2 regions of the Thiovibrio sp. JS02 genome follow, and region 2 is predicted to be linked to the other one. Evidence: riboswitches for the same ligand, from Rfam matches in the RefSeq annotation. Region 2 holds a riboswitch; the other holds the start of a gene.
The links. Region 2 has a riboswitch for cobalamin ahead of ACUUL3_RS03970 (sirohydrochlorin cobaltochelatase). Riboswitches for the same ligand answer to the same signal wherever they lie in the genome.
Positions count from the first base shown of each region.

Region 1: another riboswitch for cobalamin. It lies ahead of ACUUL3_RS08780 (TonB-dependent receptor plug domain-containing protein); the one in region 2 lies ahead of ACUUL3_RS03970 (sirohydrochlorin cobaltochelatase).

Region 1 covers NZ_CM130715.1:1,882,749-1,892,314, reverse strand. Annotated here, with positions in the region: gene ACUUL3_RS08805 (ATP-binding protein) at 314-2,044, shown strand; gene ACUUL3_RS08800 (PAS domain-containing protein) at 2,218-3,576, shown strand; gene ACUUL3_RS08795 (SO_0444 family Cu/Zn efflux transporter) at 3,647-4,756, opposite strand; gene ACUUL3_RS08790 (ArsR/SmtB family transcription factor) at 4,760-5,116, opposite strand; gene ACUUL3_RS08785 (ABC transporter substrate-binding protein) at 5,349-6,236, opposite strand; gene ACUUL3_RS08780 (TonB-dependent receptor plug domain-containing protein) at 6,238-8,256, opposite strand; cobalamin riboswitch at 8,517-8,703, opposite strand; gene ACUUL3_RS08775 (hypothetical protein) at 9,083-9,247, opposite strand; gene ACUUL3_RS08770 (hypothetical protein) at 9,411-9,566, opposite strand, start outside.
Region 2 covers NZ_CM130715.1:832,339-841,904, reverse strand. Annotated here, with positions in the region: gene cbiE (precorrin-6y C5,15-methyltransferase (decarboxylating) subunit CbiE) at 1-756, opposite strand, end outside; gene cbiD (cobalt-precorrin-5B (C(1))-methyltransferase CbiD) at 749-1,858, opposite strand; gene ACUUL3_RS04000 (precorrin-8X methylmutase) at 1,862-2,494, opposite strand; gene ACUUL3_RS03995 (cobyrinate a,c-diamide synthase) at 2,498-3,850, opposite strand; gene ACUUL3_RS03990 (ABC transporter substrate-binding protein) at 3,855-4,787, opposite strand; gene ACUUL3_RS03985 (ABC transporter ATP-binding protein) at 4,784-5,587, opposite strand; gene ACUUL3_RS03980 (FecCD family ABC transporter permease) at 5,580-6,620, opposite strand; gene ACUUL3_RS03975 (PepSY-associated TM helix domain-containing protein) at 6,652-7,191, opposite strand; gene ACUUL3_RS03970 (sirohydrochlorin cobaltochelatase) at 7,257-8,264, opposite strand; cobalamin riboswitch at 8,386-8,599, opposite strand; gene ACUUL3_RS03965 (hypothetical protein) at 8,636-9,566, opposite strand, start outside.

The DNA.
Region 1 (9,566 bases), 1.1 Mb from region 2:
AGTTTTTCCGGTTTCTGGTCGTTGTTGTCTTAATGTGTCGATAATTCAGCGCCTTGGCGATGTTTTTCCGTAAGAACGGACAAATTCGTTTGCCGATCTTAGGGGGTTTTTTCCGGAATTTGGTGAAATTCCCAAGTGTTGAAGCTGGTGAAATTCCCAAAAATAGGAAGTTGTATCCTGGCGGCCCATGCAAAAAAGAGATATTTTTGCCTCTGTCGCGCTGGAGAGGCTAAGTCCTGTTATTTTTCTTGCCGAGCTGGTATGGTCCGGCTACATTCTTTTTTTGCAGATTACTCCCTGAAATACGTCGATTATGCCGGTAACTTCCTTTCCCCAAACCGAGCCATCCCTTGGTCTTCTTCTGGAGAGCCGGGAAGAGGGCATAGCCCTGGTTGATAATGAAGCGCGCTTTGTGTATCTGAACAGCGCCTATGTCCGCTTCATGAAAGAGGTCTTCAACCTGACGGTGGCGCCAGGAGCCCGGCATCAGTATGTTCTGCCCAATGGTCAGCGTTCCTGGGCCAATGACCTGTACCAGCGCGCCTTGTCGGGTAAACGATTTACCGTTGATTTCAGCCGCGGTTCTTCCGGAAGCGGAGCCTGTTTTTTTGAGCGATCCTTCAGCCCGGTGTACCAGAACGAGCGCTTGTGCGGCTTTTCCGAGATTATCCGCGATGTGACCAGGGAGAAGCAGAAAGAGATCTGCCAGCGCGAGGAATATGCGTCCCTTGAAAAGCAGATCGTTTCCCGGACCAGCAGCTATCAGGAATACAACGCCATTCTTGCCCAGGAGATCGTTGAACGGCAGCAGGCCGAGGAAGATCTCCTGGAAAGCAGGGAGCGGTTGGCGCAGATTCTTCAGGGCAGCTCCATTGCCACCTTTGTCATTGACGAAAATCACACCATCACCCATTGGAATAAGGCATGCGCCCGCCTCACCGGGTATCCGACCCATGAGATGGTTGGCACCCAGAACCAATGGAAGGCTTTTTATCTTTACCAGCGGCCCACGCTGGCCGATCTGGTGGTGCAGGCAGCCAGGGAGCCGCAGATCGCCAGGTTTTACGCCGGCAAGTACCGGCCTTCCTCCCTGCTCACCGGCGCCTATGAGGCAGAGGATTTTTTCGATTTCGGGGCGGCCAGCAAATGGCTGTTTTTTACGGCGGCGCCCATCAAGAATCGCGCCGGTGAGATCATCGGCGCCATCGAAACCCTGCAGGATGTGACGGACCGCAAACGGATGGAGGCGGAGATCCGGCAGATGAACGATGAGCTGGAGGCCAGGGTGGAAGAGCGCACCACCCAGTTGCGGCTTACGCACGAGCAGTTGCTGCATGCGGAAAAGTTGAGCGCGGTGGGCAAGCTCGCCGCTTCCATCGCCCATGAGTTCGGCAACCCCATCATCGGCATCCGCAATTTTCTAAAGAGTCTGCGCAAGGAAATCCAGCTCGGCGAGACCGATACGGAAATGTTGGACCTGGCCATCACCGAGTGCGGCCGCATCAAGGATCTGATCAGCAGCTTGCAGGATTTCAACCGGCCCACCACCGGCAAGTTCGCCCCGGTCGACCTGCACCGGATCATTGAGGATCTGCTTCTTTTCAGCAACAAGAAGCTCAAGGACAAGCACATCACGGTGGAGCGGGATTTCGCCGTTGAATTGCCAAGGATCCAGGCGGTGGCGGATCAGATCAAGCAGGTGCTTCTCAATGTCATCGCCAACGCCGAAGAAGCCATTCCTGGGACTGGCGGCACGATCCGCATCACCACCGAGGTTGTTGGCGAAAATGTGCGGATCAGCATCCAGGACTCCGGCAAGGGGATCAAGGCGAAGGACATGGATTACATCTTCGAACCCTTCTATTCAACCAAACCGGCTGTCGAGGGCACCGGCCTGGGGCTTTCCATCAGCTACGGGATCGTCAAGAGGCATGGCGGCAGCATCGCGGTGAAAAGCAGACCCGGCAAGGGGACGACCTTCGCGATTGTTCTGCCCATTCACGGGGCTCCCCGGCTCGACGATTCCCTCACCGTCTTCCGCTAGAAGACCAGGCGGCATCTTTTTCGTTGCCCCTCCGGTCCGGTTGCTCCTTTTACTTCCTGGGTATTTTGCGCTTTCTTTTTCCCATTCTTCCCTTTATTGTGACAATATGGCCTAACCTTTAAATGTGTAAACAGCTTTTCGCCTGACGTTCAGAAGGCGTGGAGGGGCTTGGCGTGGATGTGAATCGCTTTTTAAAGAAGTTTCCCCTCCCTGCCGCGTGGCGCATCTATCCCGTGGTCCTGCTGGTGACGGTTTTGATTGTTCTGGTCATCGGGCATGGCTTTTATACTTCGACCCGAATCACCAACCTCTATTCGCCTCTGATCGACGCGGCGATGGAAATCAAGCTTGAGGCGACCTTCGGTCATCTCTGGCTCGAAGAAATCCTTTCCGGGGACCGGGATGCGGAGCTGAAAACCGTGTACGCTCACTACGACAAGGCTGACTGGTATGCAAAGGCCATGCTTAACGGAGGGCAAAACGAGGAGGGGTTATTTCTTCCCTTGAAGGATCCGGTGCTGCGGAAGGAGATTGCCGAAACGCACAGACAGCTGCAACGGTTTGTCGAAATCACCAAGGAACGGGTCGCAAACCATCGTGAGAATCAGGCGGGGAGCGGAATCGACCGGCAGTACGACCATGTTTTCGCCAATTTCATCCGACAGGCGGACAAGGTGGAGACCCTGCTCCAGAATCGTGTCCAGCACGAGTTGGTACGTTTCAAGGCCGTGCAGATGTTTCTGGTTGTTTTTTCCATTGTCTTTGCCATTCTTTCTTTTTTCTTTTTCAGAAAAATCGAGAAAAATGACCGCCTGCGCCGGCTTGCCATTCAGCAGATGAACGTCCAGTTGCAGCGGGAAATCGTCGAGCGGCTTGAGGCGGAAAAGGCGCTGCATCGCAGTCAGGAGCTTTACCGTCTCGCCCAGAGGGTGGCCAAGGTCGGGAGCTGGGAATTGACCGTGGCGACTGGGGAGCTGATCTGGTCCGATGAGGTGGAGCCCATGTTCGGCATGCAGCCGGGAGAGTTTGCCGGCACCTATGAGGCGTTTCTGGAATGCGTGCATCCGGAGGACCGTCCGTTGATCGTCGAGCTGGTGGCGGTCGCCATGGAGAATGATATCCCCTATGAGGTGGAACACCGTATCCTCTGGCCGGATCAGACGGAGCGCTGGCTGCAGGAAATTGGCCTTGCCTTCCGGGATCGGGAAGGCAGGCTCGTCCGGATGGTGGGCATGGTCCGCGACGTCACGGCGAGAAAGAAGGCGCAGCAGGAACGGGAGAGCCTGATCGTCGAGTTGCGGGAAGCCCTTGACAATGTCAAGACCCTCAGCGGCTTTTTGCCCATCTGCGCCTCCTGCAAACGGATCCGTGATGACAAGGGCTACTGGAACCAGATCGAGGCCTATATCCGTGACCATTCCGAAGCGCAGTTCAGCCACGGCATCTGCCCGGAATGTGTCAAAAAGCTCTATCCCTTCCTCTCCCTCGACGAAGAGGGCAAGGTGGTGGAGAGCATCCCCAAGTCCCCCTGAGCCACGATTTCTTCTTGTTCGCCCTGATCTTTCCCGTTGTCCGGCCCCATTGCGGCTTTTTGCGGCAGGATCATTTGCCGCAGCCACACTCCCCGTGTTTCTTGCCCCTGTTTTTCCTGCGCAGGCCGGCCCGGACTGAGCGGGTCAGGGGAGCGGCCGACAGGGCAAGGATGAGAAAGGCCGAGGCTAGTTGGAGCGGGTAGGGAATTATTTCGCCGGCTTGCCCGAGGGTCGCCTGCGCAGAGATTCCCGCCGCGCGATAGAGCCAGTCAACGGCCAGACCGCACAAGACCGAGACCACGGCGATACAGAACAGATAGAGGGCGGTGGATCGTTTGCCAAGCAAACCCACCAGCATCGTCAGTGAGGCGATGTTGGTGGCCGGGCCCACCAGGAGAAAGACCAGAGCCGCGCCGGGACTCACTCCCTTCAGGATCAGGGCGGCGGCAATGGGGGTGGAGGCGGTGGCACAGATATAGAGGGGAATCCCGAAGGCCAGCATGAGCAGCATGGCGGAAATCCCTCCGGTCAGATAGCTGGTGATGAGGTGGTCCGGCACCAGCACGGTGATGAGGCCCGCCAGGAAGAGGCCGGCAAAGAACCAGCCGGCCAGATCTCCCCAGAGTTCGCCAAAGGCATACCCCATGCCCGCCCGGATTTTTTCGGCAAGGCCGTGATGGGCAGCGTGTTCTTCCGGAGAACAGTTTGCGCCATTGCAGCAACCGTCAACCGCGCAACTGAGATCCGGCGTCATCAGCCGCGGCCTGGGAGGGTTCATGATGTTCTCGCTGATGCCGGCAACCATTGCCGAGATAAAGGCGGCAACCGGCCGGGCCACGGTCATGATCGGGTCGAGGAGGGCGTAGGTGATGGCGATGGAGTCCACCCCCGATTCCGGGGTGGAGACCAGGAAGGCGGTGGTGGCGCCGTTGTTGGCGCCCTGTTTTTTCAAGGCGGCCGCCGCGGGCAGCACCCCGCAGGAGCACAAGGGCAGGGGGATGCCGAAAAGGGCGGCCTTGAAAACCGATTTGAAGCGACCCTCCCCGAGATGGCGTGCAACATAGGCCGGGGAAAGAAAAACCTTGAGCAGCCCGCCGATGGCGATGCCGAAAAGGATGTATGTCGAGGCATCGAGGAGCAGATCCCAGGAGGCGGAGAGAATGGCAGTGAGAAATTCCATGGCTTATTCCTTGATATGTTCCAGCGCGACCCGGACAAGCTGGCCCACGTGCGTGTCGGCCAGCCGGTAATAGAGAACCGGGCCTTCCCGGCGATTGGCCACCAGGGCCATCTGTCTGAGCAGCCGCAGCTGATGACTCACCGCGGATTCGCTCACTTCGAGAAAGGCCGCCAGATCGCAGACGCACATCTCTTCCTTGAGCAAGGCCCAGAGGATTCTCAGACGGGTCGGGTCGGCAAAGGCCTTGAAAAACTGGGCAAGCCGTTCTATCTCTCCGCCGGGCAGGAGAGCATCCTTTGCGCGCCGCACCCTTTCCGTATGGATGATCCGGCATTGGCACTGATCGAGCGGGTTTTGCATGATACCTCCGGATGATATATGAGTATATGTTCATATATTGCCATTATCAGGGGTCTTGTCAAGGGGGAAGGTGAAGGCGGTGGGCGCGCAAAAAAGCAGGGCCGCACAGGTCTGCTTGCGAATATCCGGTCTCTTTCGGTCGCGTGCCGCAGGCGCCCGTCCCGTTCCGGCTGTTTTTGGGCGAATACACCGGAAACGCCTCGGTGGTCCCTGTTCGCTGCCATACCCTGCTTCAGCGATTTTCCCGCTGATCGATCTCCGGATGGATCAGGGCGGCGATGATCCCGAGGGTTCTGGCAAAAGTCATGGGCGAAGGGCTGCAGACCGAAGCCGGGTCGAGGACATGCACCCTTCCGGCCCGCGCCGCCTTCAGGACCGGCATCCGCTGCCACTTTTCTTTCTCCTCGCCTGCGATGCCCGTTTCCGAGCCCATTATGGCGATTACGATCAGATCGGGGTCTGCGGCGATCACCTTTTCAGGGTTCAGCACTCCGGAGCGCTGGTCGGCGGCGATGTTGAGGCCTCCGGCCAGGGCGATGAAATCGTGGGTGAAGGAACTTTCCAGCGAAGCAAAGAGCGGCCTGGTCCCGACCTGGAGGAAGACCTTTTTCCTGGGAAGGTGCGCCACTTTTCTCTGAACCGCCTCCACCTCGCCCCTGGCCTGATCAATGATGCGCCGGGCTTCTGCCGTTGCCCCCAACAACTGACCAAGCTCGCTGAACTGGCCGCAGATTTCCTTAAACGAGGCTGGCTGCCTGAAGCGGACAACCCGCAGTCCCAGGTTTTGCAATTGCTTGAGCTGCTCCGGCCTGGTCAGGGCGGTGGCCAGGATCAGGTCCGGCTTGAGGCTGATGATCTTCTCGATGGAAACCTGCATCACCGAGCCGATTTTTTCCTTGTGCCTCGCCGCCTCCGGCCGGACGCAGTAGCTGGTGTCGCCGACAAGACGGTCGCCTGCCCCGAGGAGATATACATTCTCGGTGTTGAGCGGCCCTAAGGAGACGATGCGCTTGGCCTGCGGCAAAGATCCTTCGCATTTTCCCGGGGAAGGGGAGAGCAGGATGAATAGGCAGAGCAGGGTAAAAATCCCTGCCTGCCCCATGGTCGAATGGGTTTCCATGCTAGAATTCATACCTGTAGCTGGCGAAGAACGCGCGGCCCGGTTTTGGAAAGCCCTTCTTTTCGTAATACTCCTCGTTGAAGAGATTATCCGCCTTTACGGTGAGCCGGTGGTTGCTCGGAAACGAGAAACCGATCACCAGATCCGCCACCGTGAAGGAGGGATACTCCACCTCCGGGTACCCGGCCGTGTTCCAGTCCGTATCCTTCATTCTCCCCTGCCGGCGGCACTGCAGTCTGGCGTCGAAAGCCCCGCCGGCATACTGCAGGCCGTAATTCACGGTGTGCTTGGCCACGTTGTGGATATCCCGCATGATGGCCGGACTCTCTTCCTCTTCCGCGGTGAGCATGTGAGTGGAATTGACGAAGAAGACAAGGGAGCGGTGCCAATGGAGAGGGGCGCCGATGTCAAGGGAAAGCTCGGTTTCAAGCCCCGCCATTTCCGCGCTGAGGCTGTTTTCGTAGGTCGTGGTGGTGGTGCTTGTCACGCTGATGATCTTGTCCCGCACATCGGTATGGAAACAGGTGAGATCGCAAGAAAGCCCCCAATCGCTCCGGTCGTAGCCGGCGCCGAAATCAAAGGTCGTGGAGGATTCCGGGTCAAGATCTGGATTGCCCTGGATCACCATGGTGACACCACCCACCGCCTCTTCCGAATAGCCTGCCAACTGGGCGGCGGTGGGTGGCACAAAGGCCTTGCCGATGGTGGTGTGGAAGCGTACGCCCTGTTTGAAGAGATAGTTCAGTCCGGCACGGGGACTGAAGGTGGAAAAGTCTTCCGAGTTGGGGGTGAAATCGGTTTTGTATGGGGTTGTTTTTGTTTCGACGGTAAAGGTATCGTGGCGGCCTCCCAGGGTTGCGGTGAGCCGCTCATCGAGGAGTTTCCAGACGGTTTCCAGATAGCCGCCCCAGTTTTCCCGGCCCTCGTCCGGGGAAGAAGGGGCTTTTCTGGTGCCGTCCTGGTTGTAGCCGCGTTTTTTCGAGTTGATATCCTGATAATCAATGCCGGCGATGAAGCGATGCCGTTTCCAGGCATATTCATCCTTGAGCTGGAACCCGAGCCAATCGGTATCCGCTTCATGGTCGCGGTGGGGCGCGACCTGGACCGGCACACTCCAGCCCGTGTAATGCTTGTGGTTTTCCGTTGTTTCGTTGGTTTTGAAGGCGGTGAGGTCGATCCGGTTGTCGGCACCCAGATTTCCGCCCAGCCGCAGGTCAAGGCCGTACCGGTCGATATCCTTATGGCCCGACTTCTTATCCCCGTCCGCGAGATCGCCGGGGGTTTCGATGTCCAGGCCCTGGTAGAGGTCGCCGCTTGCGTCAAGCCGCCAGGTCTTAGCAAGGGCTTTTCCGAGACGGAGGGCGCTGTTCCGGGTTTCATAGCCGGTATGCGCCCTGGTCTCGCCGTTTCCCATCTCATAGTCGCCGACCTGCGCAAAGCGCCTGGCCGAGAGGTCAAAGTCAAAGCCATTGCTCGATGCCCCGCCCATGGCTGTCTGCTGGCTGTTGGCCTGAAACGAGCCAAAGCCGATTTCGGCCATGCCGGTAAGCGGTCCGGTGCTCTTTCTGGTGATGATGTTGACCACCCCGCCCATGGCCTCGCCACCGTAAAGCGAGGAGGCTGGGCCTTTGAGGACTTCGATCCTTTCCACATTGTCCATGGGGATGGCCGCGAGATTGGTCGCTCCCGCCGGCCTGCCGTTGATGAGGATCAGCGAGTGCCTGGTGATGCCGAGGGCTTCGGGCCGGAAACCGCGGATGCCGATGCCCGCGAGAGCTCCGGGATATTCGACAACGCCCACCGAGCTGTTTTTTTTGAGCTTTTCGCTCAAGGTGTCGCCGGTGGTGAGTTCAAGGTCCTGGCCGTCGATCACCTCCACCTTGGCCGGGATGGTCGCGACCTTTTCCTCGCTGCGGGTGGCGGTGACCACCACCTCGTCCAGAATTGCGGTTTCTTGGGCAAAACCAGATGTGCTGAGGCAAAGGCTCAGCAGGATAAGGGAGCAGATTCCTTTTTTCATGCCCGGCCTCCTGGGAGACAGCGCCGCATGGCAAACTGGAAAACATTCCAGTCCCTGACAGACAGCAGGGTGTGTTTACAGAAACTTCTTTCGCTTGTGACCATATCCCGTTCTCCTCTTCTCTGCGCCGCATGAGCCAAGCGGCACATTGTTTGTGAGTCCGGGCAAAAAAAATCCCCGGACCAATGAAAATTGATCCGGGGATTCCCTGGTGTTCCCGCGAATAAGGTGAGCATTCCGCCCCTTGTCCGCGGGGGCAGGCTCTTATTGTTTTTCAGACAGGTCTTCTGACTCCCGGTTCGTCCTCCTTTTGCGCCTTCCCAACCTCGTCGCGGTCAGTGGCATACCTGCAAAATTCGTCCCCGGTCACAGCGGCGGGCCCGTCCCGGATTTACACCGGGTTCCCTATTAAGCTCGGTTAAGAGCATCTGAAACAGGTGGGCAAATTAATAAATGGCTTGGCAAAGAGCAAGCGGAAAAAAGGATGGGCCTCCCCAATGATATGAGGTTTTGGTCGGATGGTGAAATAAAAGTTTCGGAAAAACAGGGTATTGCGAGAGCTTCCTAGTAGCACGAAATTTATTTTTTTCACATTTTTCTTGAAACCGGAATTTGTTTCCGTTACGGTGCTACCGTTTGAAAATTTGTGTCACTGCGGTTGGGGCAGGTGGCGCGGCAGGCAGCCGGCAGCCAGGAAAGGAGAAGCCATGTTCGATTTGAGCAACGAAGAGGGGAATTCCCGTGCCCTCGATGTGCCGGTATCTACTGCCGGCCCATCTTGCTTCTCCGTCGCGACTGATAAGAGCTCAAAAATGGTCTCGGTGCGCTATCGATACCGGCGGCTGTTTTTCTTGGGGGTTTCCCTGGCGCTGCACGGGGCGGTGTTCTCGGTTTTTGCCGCATTTCCCAGGCCGCAGCAGAGCAAGGTCATTGAGATCAGCTTGCTTGAGCTGCCGTCCTCTTCCTCTTCGTTGGTTGGCCCTTTGGCCATGGACGCGCCTGCGTCTCCGGTCGGAGAAGCAAGGGCGGAAGAGAAAAAGTCGGTCAGCGCCCCCATCGCGAGGAAGTCCGTTTCCAAGGAAGCCCCAAAAAAACCGCCCCGGCCGGCGGATCGGCAGAGTCTTGCATCGGAACCTCAGCCGCAGGCAGCAATGTCAGACAAAATCGAGGCCGAAAATGAGGGAGAGGGAGCAGAGGCTGAAGTTGCCGGGGGCACGGAAACAGAGACCGGGGCGGCGGACGGTGGGGCCCTGGAAGATTTCCGCCCGGGAGCGGGAGAAGCTGGAGGAGTTGGAAAGGATGGCTTCGGG
Region 2 (9,566 bases):
GGCAGGGAGCCGCAGCCGGTGCAGGGTGACGGCCCGCACCTCATCCTTGGTGATCAACCCCCGGCTGTGGGCGATCTCCGCCTCGGTGAGGCCCAGGGGGCTTTTTTCCGTCTCCGCCCTTGCCGGCCGCACGATGAGCAGAACATTGAGCGGCGCAAAGCGCCTGGCCGCTATCTCGGCCAGGCTGCCGGAAGTGAGCCGCTCATCGGCCTGGCCCAGGTTTTCCGCCACATGGATCCTGGTTTCCGCCAGCACCTGCGCGGCGCCGACCTCGTTGAGATACTCGTAAAGAGCAGCGGCGATGCGATCCGGCGAATTTTGCCGATCGGTGAACACCCCCACCTTGGGGTGAATGAGCAGCCTTGCCGCCGACCCCGGGCAATCCCGGCCGTGCAGGCTGACAAAATCCGCGTCGTCCCAGGGGATGCGAAACCGGGCGCAGGCCAGCTGCATGGCGGTCAGGGCCGGATAGACCATAAGGCACTCCGGACCGAACTCCTGGCTGAGCCTGCGGCCGATCCCGAAGAAAAACGGATCGCCGCTGGCCAATACTCCCACCGGCCCCTCCTGAATCCTTTGTTCGATCTCGGCCAGGGCTGCCGGCAGGGGGGAAATGGGCACCACCTCCATAACCAGCTCGGCCGCCAGGACGCGAAACCGTTCCGAGGCAACGATGCAACGGCATTCGGTCAGGGCCTGGCGCTGTTTGCTGGTGAATCCTCCCGGCCCCACGCCGACCACGATGAGCTTAGACATCTTCCTCCACCCTGGCCTTGCTGTTCACCAGATAGACCGAAACCGGCACTCCGGCCCTCTCCTGGGCATAGGCCCTGGCAGCCAGGCAGACCTTGCGGATCACCTCGCGCAGGCCAAGATCCAGAAGGCGACAGTGGATCTCCCGGGCCGTATTGGCGCCCCCGAGAGAGGCGAGAATCTGCTGCTCGACGCCGAGAGAACGCAACAGGGCCAGGGCCTCATCCACCTCCAGGGCCCCGTGCCGGACATGGGTCTGGGGAATTTTCAGGGCCGCCTTCATGATCTTGGCCCACATCCCGGCCAGGTGGATGCGGCGAAACCCGCGCCGGGCCGCGGCCAGTAGCGAGAATTCCAGATAGTCGCCCATCATGACGAAGGCCTCCTCGGGCAAATGCAGCAGTTCCTGCGCGCCCTTTTCCGAGGTGCGGCCCGTGGCAAGCACCACCTCGCTTAAGCCCGCCGCCCGCGCCACCTCAAGGGAGGCCTCGATGGTGGCGGTCCAGGCCTCGGCGGAAACCGGCCGGACAATGCCGGTGGTGCCCAGGATCGAAAGGCCGCCGACAATGCCGAGGCGGCGGTTCAGGGTCTTTTCGGCCAGCTCCCTGCCCCTGGGCACGGAAATGGTCACCTGCACCCTGCCGCTTTCGGCGGCAGCAAGCGCCTCTCCCACCGCGGAAGCGATCATCCGCCTGGGCACCGGATTGATGGCCGGTTCGCCGACCGCCACCGCGAGTCCGGGCTTGCTTACCCGCCCCACCCCGTCGCCGCCGCAGATGGCGAGACGCCCATCCTCCGTCCCTACGCAAAAAGCGGGAAATGGCTCATCGTCGCCGAGGAAACGCGCACTGGCGACGATCTCGGCGCCATTGGTCACGTCCGGGTCATCGCCGGCATCCTTGATTATCGAGGCGGCCCAGAGCCTTTGCCCCTGTTCATCCACCGCCTCCCGCGCGGCGTGGAGCGAAAAGCCATGCCGGCTCCCGTCCGGAAAGGGAATCTCCACCGTTTCCGGTTTCCCGCCCAGCAGACAGAGCACCGCGGCTTTAGCCGCCGCCGCCGCGCAGGCGCCGGTGGTGTATCCGCTTCGCAGCCGCCTGGCCATCCGTTATGCCCCGGCCAGCCGCAGCAGGGCGTTGACGATGGCCGCGGCCACCGGACTGCCGCCCTTGCGGCCCAGACTGGTGATGAAGGGATAATCCTGGCCGGCCAGCAGCTCCTTGGACTCGGCGGCATTGACAAAGCCCACCGGCACGCCGACGATCAGATCGGGCCGCAGCGAGGGATTTTCAGCCGCCAGGGCCATGACCTTCAAGAGGGCGGTGGGCGCGTTGCCGATGGCGACGATGCCGACATTTTCGCCCAGAGCCTGCTCCATGGCCACCTCGGAGCGGGTCTGCCCCCTCTCCCTGGCAAGCCTCGCCACCTCGGGGTCCGAAACTCCGCAGAGCACGCGCCCGCCCCATTTGGCAAGGAGCGCGCCGCTCACCCCAACCGCGCCCATGTTCACATCCACCAGCACATTGCGGCCAGCCCGGATCGCGGCAAGACCCGCCTCGATGGCCCGGGGATGAAAGCGCAGGTTCTCGGCAAAGGCGAAATCGCCGCTGGCGTGGATCACCCGCTGGACCACGGCGAAGGTCCAGGGGTCCATTTTCGTGGGGCCGAGTTCCTCCTTGATGATCCTGAAGCTCTCCGCCTCGATCTCCAGGGGATGTATCTCCTTAATGCTGCCCGTCATGGCTCATCCTTTTGCGCAAAGATTGACAAAGGCCCGGGCCGCCTCGGGCGCGGAGCCGAAATGAAGATGGATATAGCTGCCCAGGGTGTTGCCCAGCCGATATCCTTCCGTAAACTCGACGCCTGAACCGGTGGCCGCGTAGAGACGTTCAATCCCTTTCGGCATGGCCCCAATGGCCGAGTAATGGAACTCATGGCCGCGCAGCACGGTGCCGGCCGGGCCGAAATGGCCGTCCTTGCGGAGGCGCACCTCCCGATACCCCAGGCTTGCCCGCCGCGCCTGCATGGCCGCCTTCGCCGGAAAAACCCCGGCCATGGGAAAACTCTTCCCGTTAAGATCGACTATCTCCTCACAGAGATACATGAAGCCGCCGCACTCGGCATGGATCGGCCTGCCGGAGGCGGCAAAAGCACGGATCGACTCCCGCATGGATCTGTTGTCCGAAAGCTCCTCACAAAAAAGCTCGGGATAGCCGCCGCCAAGATAGAGGCCGTCAAGCCCCTCGGGCAGGGCGCGGTCGGCGCCGGGGCTGAAAAAAACCAATTCGGCCCCGGCGGACTCCAGAAGCTCCAGATTCTCCTCGTAGTAAAAGCAAAAGGCCGCGTCCCGGGCCACGCCGATCCGCGCCCGAACCTGCCGCCGCGCCTCTTCCTTAACCGCGCCCCCGCCCGCCGGGCCGGCAAGGGCAACAAGGCGGTCGAGATCGATGTTTTCGGCAACCGTTTGGGCCAGCCGCGCCAGCGCCTCGGCGCCGAGCGGCGCCTCCGCCCCCATCCGCAGGCCGAGATGCCGGGAGGGAATCTCAAAATCAAGGGAACGGGGCAGAAAGCCCAGAAGCTCCGCCCGGCAATGGTCGGCAATGGCCTGACGCAGCAGGGAAAAATGCCGCTCGCTTGCCACCCGGTTCAGGATCACCCCCCCAACGGCAACAGCCGGGTCCAGGCTCTCGAAACCCTTCACCACCGCGGCCGCGCTCTCGGCCATGGAGCGCACGTCCAGGACCAGGACCACCGGAACCTGGAGCGCCTTGGCCAGCCTGGCGCTCGACGAGTCGCCGCCGTCGAACATGCCCATGACCCCTTCGATCAGGGAGATCTCCACTCCGGAAGAGTGGCGGGCAAAGGTCTGACGACTGAACTCCTCGCCCATCATCCAGAGGTCGAGGTTCCGGGAGAGGACGCCGGTCGCCAGCCGGTGCAGGGTGGGATCGATGAAGTCCGGCCCGCACTTGAAGGGCTGCACCTTAAGCCCCTTATTCCTAAGGGCGGCGAGCAGGCCCAGGGTGAGGGTGGTTTTCCCCGAACCGCTCTGGGTTCCGGCCAGGAGAAAGGCCTTGCCCCCTGTCGTTGTCGCCATGGCTCTACCTGCCTCCGGCCAGGGAGGGATAGAGAAGTTCACGGATCTGCCGGACCCCGGCCAGGATACGCATGGTGGGCCGGGAGACGAGGCGCTCGTCGATGAGATACACCTTCCCCTCCCGCACCGCCCGGATGGCGGCAAAGCCCGGCTCGTTGGCGATCACTTCCCTGTCCACGGGATTCATCCGCCCCTGCTGGGCAAGATAGACATCGATCTCCTCGCCCCTGGCGAGGATGCGTTCCTTGCCGTAAAAGGCGATATTGGTCTCCCGAACCTGCTCGGCATCGGCCGCGACGTTGATGCCCCCAGCCCGGCTGAGGACAAAAACGGCGATGCTCTCCGGGGCAAAGGTCTTCATCTTGTTGTGGATGGCCTCGAAGTAAACGCGCTGCCGCCCGGCCGCCGGCACCGCCTCGATGATCTTCTCTCCCCGCGCAAGCTCCTCGCTGAAGAGCCGCACCATCGCCTCGGCCTCCTTCTCCCTGCCGGTGAGGATGCCGAGCTTTCGCCAGTAGGCGAAAATCTCCGCCATGCCGGTGGGCTGCAGGGAAACCACCACGATTCCGGCCTGGCGCAGCTTGCCGAGCAGCTGGGGGTAGGAACGCTCGATCATCGGCCGCACCAGGACCAGATCGGGCCGGGCGGCGATGAATTTTTCCGGATCCTCCTTGTAGCTGAAGCGGGGCCGGTCCATGAGCTCGGGCGGATAATCGTCCGAATCGGCAATGCCGATGATCTCCTTATCAAGGCCCAGGCCGGCGAGGTTTTCCGTGTGCGCCGGATAGAGGGAGATGATCCGGGCAAAGGGCGCGCTGAAGGCAACCGTCCTGCCCTCCTGGTCGAGAATGCTCGCGGCCCGGACCTGGGAGAAAGGGAACAACAGAACAGCGCCAAGGGCCAGAGCTGCCAGAAAATTTTTCCTGCAACGCATCATGACTCCCCTCTCGCTCCGTAGCGAAACGAAACCCGATGGGCGTTGGAAAAGGCGTCAAAGCTCACCGCCGCTTCCACCCCGAAAACCCGGGCAATGGTCTCCGGAGTCAACGCTTGGGCCGTGGGGCCGTGCTCGGCGATCCTGCCCTCCTTCATGAAAACGATCTCGTCGCAATAGGCGGCGGCCAGGTCCAGATCATGGATCACCGCGACCACGGTATGGCCGAGACTGCGCACCCGTTCCGCCAGGGCCTGGAAGATGCCGAGCGTGTAGCGGATATCCAGGTTGGAGGTGGCCTCGTCGAGCAGGAGGATGGGCGCCTCCTGGGCCAGGGCCCTGGCCACCACCACCCGCTGCTTTTCGCCGCCGGAAAGCTCGTTCACGTAACGGTCGGCCAGATGGCTGATGCCGATCTCGGCCATGGCCGCGGAAACCGCCCGCAGGTCATGGGCAGAAGGGGAGCCGAAACGCGGGATATAGGGATGCCTGCCCATGAGCACCACCTCCTGCACGGTAAAGGCAAAACCGATGGCAAAATCCTGGGGCACCAGGGCGATCTGCCTGGCCAGCTCCCGCCGGGGCAGGCCATGCACCTCTTTGCCGCCCAGCCGCACCCCGCCCGCCTGGACCCGGCGGTTGCCGGCCAGGAGATCGAGCAGGGTGCTCTTGCCGCAGCCGTTGGGTCCCACAATGCCATAAAACCTGCCCGCGGGCAAGCTGAGGTCAAGGGTGTCCAGCACCTTCTTTTCCCCATAGGCAAAACTCGCCTGCCGGACCGCGAAGCCGCCCTGCTCAGTCATAACGGAGCCCCCGCTGCCTGCGCCTGAAAATCACGCAGAAAAAGGGGCCGCCGATCAGGGCGGTCAGAACGCCGATGGGCACCTCCACCGGCAGAACCGCGCGACTGACGGTGTCGGCGACCAGGAGCAGAGAAGCGCCGGCCAGCACCGAAACCGGCAGCAGCTTCCGATTGTCCGGACCGACGAGAAAACGCATCAGATGCGGAACGATCAGACCGATGAAACCGATGATCCCGGAAACGGAGACACAGATGGCGGTGACCAGGGAGGCGGAAAGGAGAAGAATCTTCCTGACCCGGCCGCTCTCCACCCCCAGGGAATCGGCGGAACGGTTGCCCAGGCTGAGGATATTGAGATCCCGGGCGTAAAAATGGGCAACAAGCAGCCCAAGCAGCAGCGTCGTGGCCACCAGGCCGACATCGGCCCAGGTGCGCGAGGCAAAGCTGCCCATGAGCCAGAAGATGATCACCGCCACCTGTTCGTCGGCCAGATACTTCAAAAAGCTGATGCCGGCGGCAAGGATGGCGCCGACGATGACCCCGGAGAGGATCAGGGTATTGGCGGACATCTGACCGTTGAAGGTGGAGAGATAAAGAACCACCAGCAGGGCCGACATGGCGCCGGCAAAGGCAAAGAACGGCACCGAGACCTGGCCGAGGAAGGTAAGGTTGGCCAGCAGCGCCAGGGAAGCCCCGAAGGCGGCGCCCGAGGAAATGCCTAGAGTATAAGGGTCGGCCAGGGGATTCAGGAGAATGCCCTGGTAGATGACGCCGCTCATGGCCAGGCCCGCCCCGACCAGGGCCGCGGTGAGGATCCTCGGCAGACGCACGTCCATGACCACGAAGGGGGCGACCCGGTCCAGGCCGGCAAGCAGCTCCGGATTGTCGCTCAGCCTGGCCAGCACCACCCTGGCAACATCCGCGGCCGGCAGCGCGACATAGCCCATGCCCGCCGAAATCAGCACGGCAAAGATGGCCAGCAGCGCAAGCCCTGTCAGCAGCAGCCAGTATTTTCCCGATCTTTGCAAAGACATTCTTTTCCTTCTTTCCTCAATGCCGCCTGTTTCAGGCCAGAAACATCGCCGCAACCGCAAACGCCAGGCCGCCGGAGAGCAGCCACCGGTCAAGGGGCCGGTAACGGTAGAGCAGCAGGCCGCTTACGGCCAGAAAAACGATGCCCAGACCAGCCATATCCGCCACGGCCAGCCAGAGAGCGCTGGTCTTGACCGCCTTGTGCAGGTCGTTGAGGCGGCTGATGGGCTGCAACTGTCTCTTTTCCACCTTTTCCATCACGCCTTTGCCCGGATCGATCACATAGGTGGTGGCGCCGTGCGAGCCGTAAAGAAACTCGATCGTATCGTCCTTGATCCTGATCACCGCCGGGTCGTCTTCCCGGTCGATCTGGGCCTTGTAACCATCGAGCAGGGCCCGCAGCCGGGCGGGATCGGTGACCGGGACCCTGCTGCTCGTCACGGTTTCTTCCTGGAAGTAGCCGAAATCCTTGCGGTGGTTGAGCAGGATGCCGGTAAGACAGTAAAAGCCGAGCAGCACGGCAAAAAAGAGGCCGAACCACCGGTGCAGGTCGCGCAAGAGTTTGCTGTTCATCTCCATATCCTTTCCCGCCGCCCCCGAGGGGCTGTTTTCCGACTCAGGAGCGGCGCCTTTGGCCTTTACTTGAGGATCCGCTCGATGGAGTCAAGCAACTGGCGGATGAACATTGCGTTCACCTGCTCGGAAAAGCCCAACCCCTTGAAGAACTCTTTTTCGCGATAAACGGTTTTCGGGGTATCCACGCTCATGCCTGCCGCCCGCAGCTCCATGGCCCAGGAGGGGACGCCCTCCTCATCAACCTTGCTGCCCATGATGTCGTTCATGATGTGATCGCCGGCCACATACATGAAGGGAATCATCCGCACCTTTTTCACCTTGTAGGCCTTGGCCTGGGCCAGGGCCTGCTCCCGGGTGAGGATGCCGTCCACCCCGCCGACAAAGACATTTTTGTACCTGCGGCTCAAGTAGCGTTCAAGGCCGAGATAGGTGGAGTTTGAGCCGGGAAAGGTCTCCGGGGTGCCGTGCACCACCAGGACGTTGCACCCCTCCTTGGCGGAAAGGAACTCCTTTTCCACGGCGGAAACCGCCGCAAAGACCCAGGGCCACTCGTGGAGCAGGGTGCCGCCGTACTCGATGCGCATGCCCAAGGTGCGGAAGGCGGCGATCTCCTTTTCCAGATCCTCGTACTCCTGACCGGGAAAGATATGCAGCGACTGGATGGCGACCTTGCGAAAGCCTTCATCCTCAAGATCGGCCAGAACCTGGGGCAGACTGCGGTACCTGACGGCCTGCCCCTGCTCCTTGAACTTCCGGTTGGCCCGCTCCCGGACGATCTCCGAGGTGAAAGCCCATTCGATGCGGAAGCCTCTGTACTCCGCCGGCAGACTCTTTTTCAGCTGCTCCTCGAAAAAATCATAGGTGACCTGGGCACTGGTGGTGGTGCCGAAGGCGACCAGGACGATGGCCGGCTCGCTCTTGAGGGTCCTGGTCATGGCCGAGGCCAGGCCGGTGGAGCCCAAGAGGGTAAGCAGGATCCCAAGGCCGATCAGGGCCTGACAGTATCGCCGCACTCCTGCCTGCCAAAGGGAAGCCCTGCCGATTTTTTTGCCATTTTTTCCGCGCTGCATGCTCAATCTCCTTTTCTTGAAGAAATGAATAAATTTCTCCGAAGCAAAAGGCTGGGGCCGGTCGGATAGCCTAAAACCGGCCTTCAGCATCCTCTCCTCGAAGGATAACCCGGGCGAAAAGCCCGATTGCGTCAAACAGGCAGGTCTCCTGACTCATTCCGATCACGGTTCGCCTTCCCATCCAGCATGCATGCTGCACAGTGGCCGATGAACCGGACCTTTTCGCCTGCTTCCCGTTGGAGAGGCAGGGAGGAAATTACAGTGGCGGGACCGTTCCCGATTTGCACGGGATTCCCTTTTCAGCCCCGAAGGGCGCCTGCTTGACAATGAAACGTAACCGCCATCGGCCTGTGGTCCATGGACCGCGCGGCCTATGACAGGGTTATGGCGTAAAATGCGGCGCCAACCGCCAGCACCGTGGCAAGGCGCAGGGCCTGGCTCGCTCCGACCAGCTCGATGGCGAGCCTGGGGGAAAAGATGCCCACATAGTAAGGAATCTGATGGCGCACGGCCCGGATCGGCGTGGAAAGGATGTTGCCGACCAGGAGGGCCAGCACCACCTCCCGGGAACCGAGACTGCCCCCGGCGAGCAGGGCCCCGGCGGCGGCCAGGCCCGCGGAAAACTCCACGGTGACATGGGCCATGACGATGGCCAGGCTCTGCGGATTGAGCCAGGCGAGAAACCCGGCCTTGCCGGCCAGGGAGTGCTCAAGCCAGCTGAAGAATCCCTTCTTGCCCAGGAAAAAGAAGAGGGTGTAGACAGGCACCGTGAAATACAGAAGCCCCCTGATCCTTTTCTGGAAACGCCTCGCACTCTTCCGCACGGCCTGTTGCCAGCCGATCCTTTCCCGGTGGGGCGCGGCGCCCTCAGCCCGCCCATCCGCCAGGGGCGGCAGCAGCAGCCTGCCCCAGATCACCACCAGCAGGGTTTGCAGGATGGCGGCGCTGAAGGTCAGGGCCACGTAGAGAAAGGCCGCCCTCTTGATAAAGGGCGCGGTGAGAAAAAAGACCGTGGGCAGGTGCAGGAAAAAACGCGGCAGGCTGTTGAAAAGGTTGGCGAGCACCAGCTCCTTCTTGCTCATCCGCCCCTTGGCAAAGGCCTCGGCGAGCATGGTGTTGGCGGTGACCCCGGAAAAAAAAGCCATGGAAAAACTGGCGCCCGAAACGGCGGACAGCCTGCCCAGCCTGACCAGGGGCCTGGTCAGGGCGGCGAGCCGGTGTGTCCAGTTGAGGGCCTCGATGAAATTCGCCACGAGCAACCCCAGCGAGATCCAGAAGAGGAGCTTCAGCAACGGCCATACC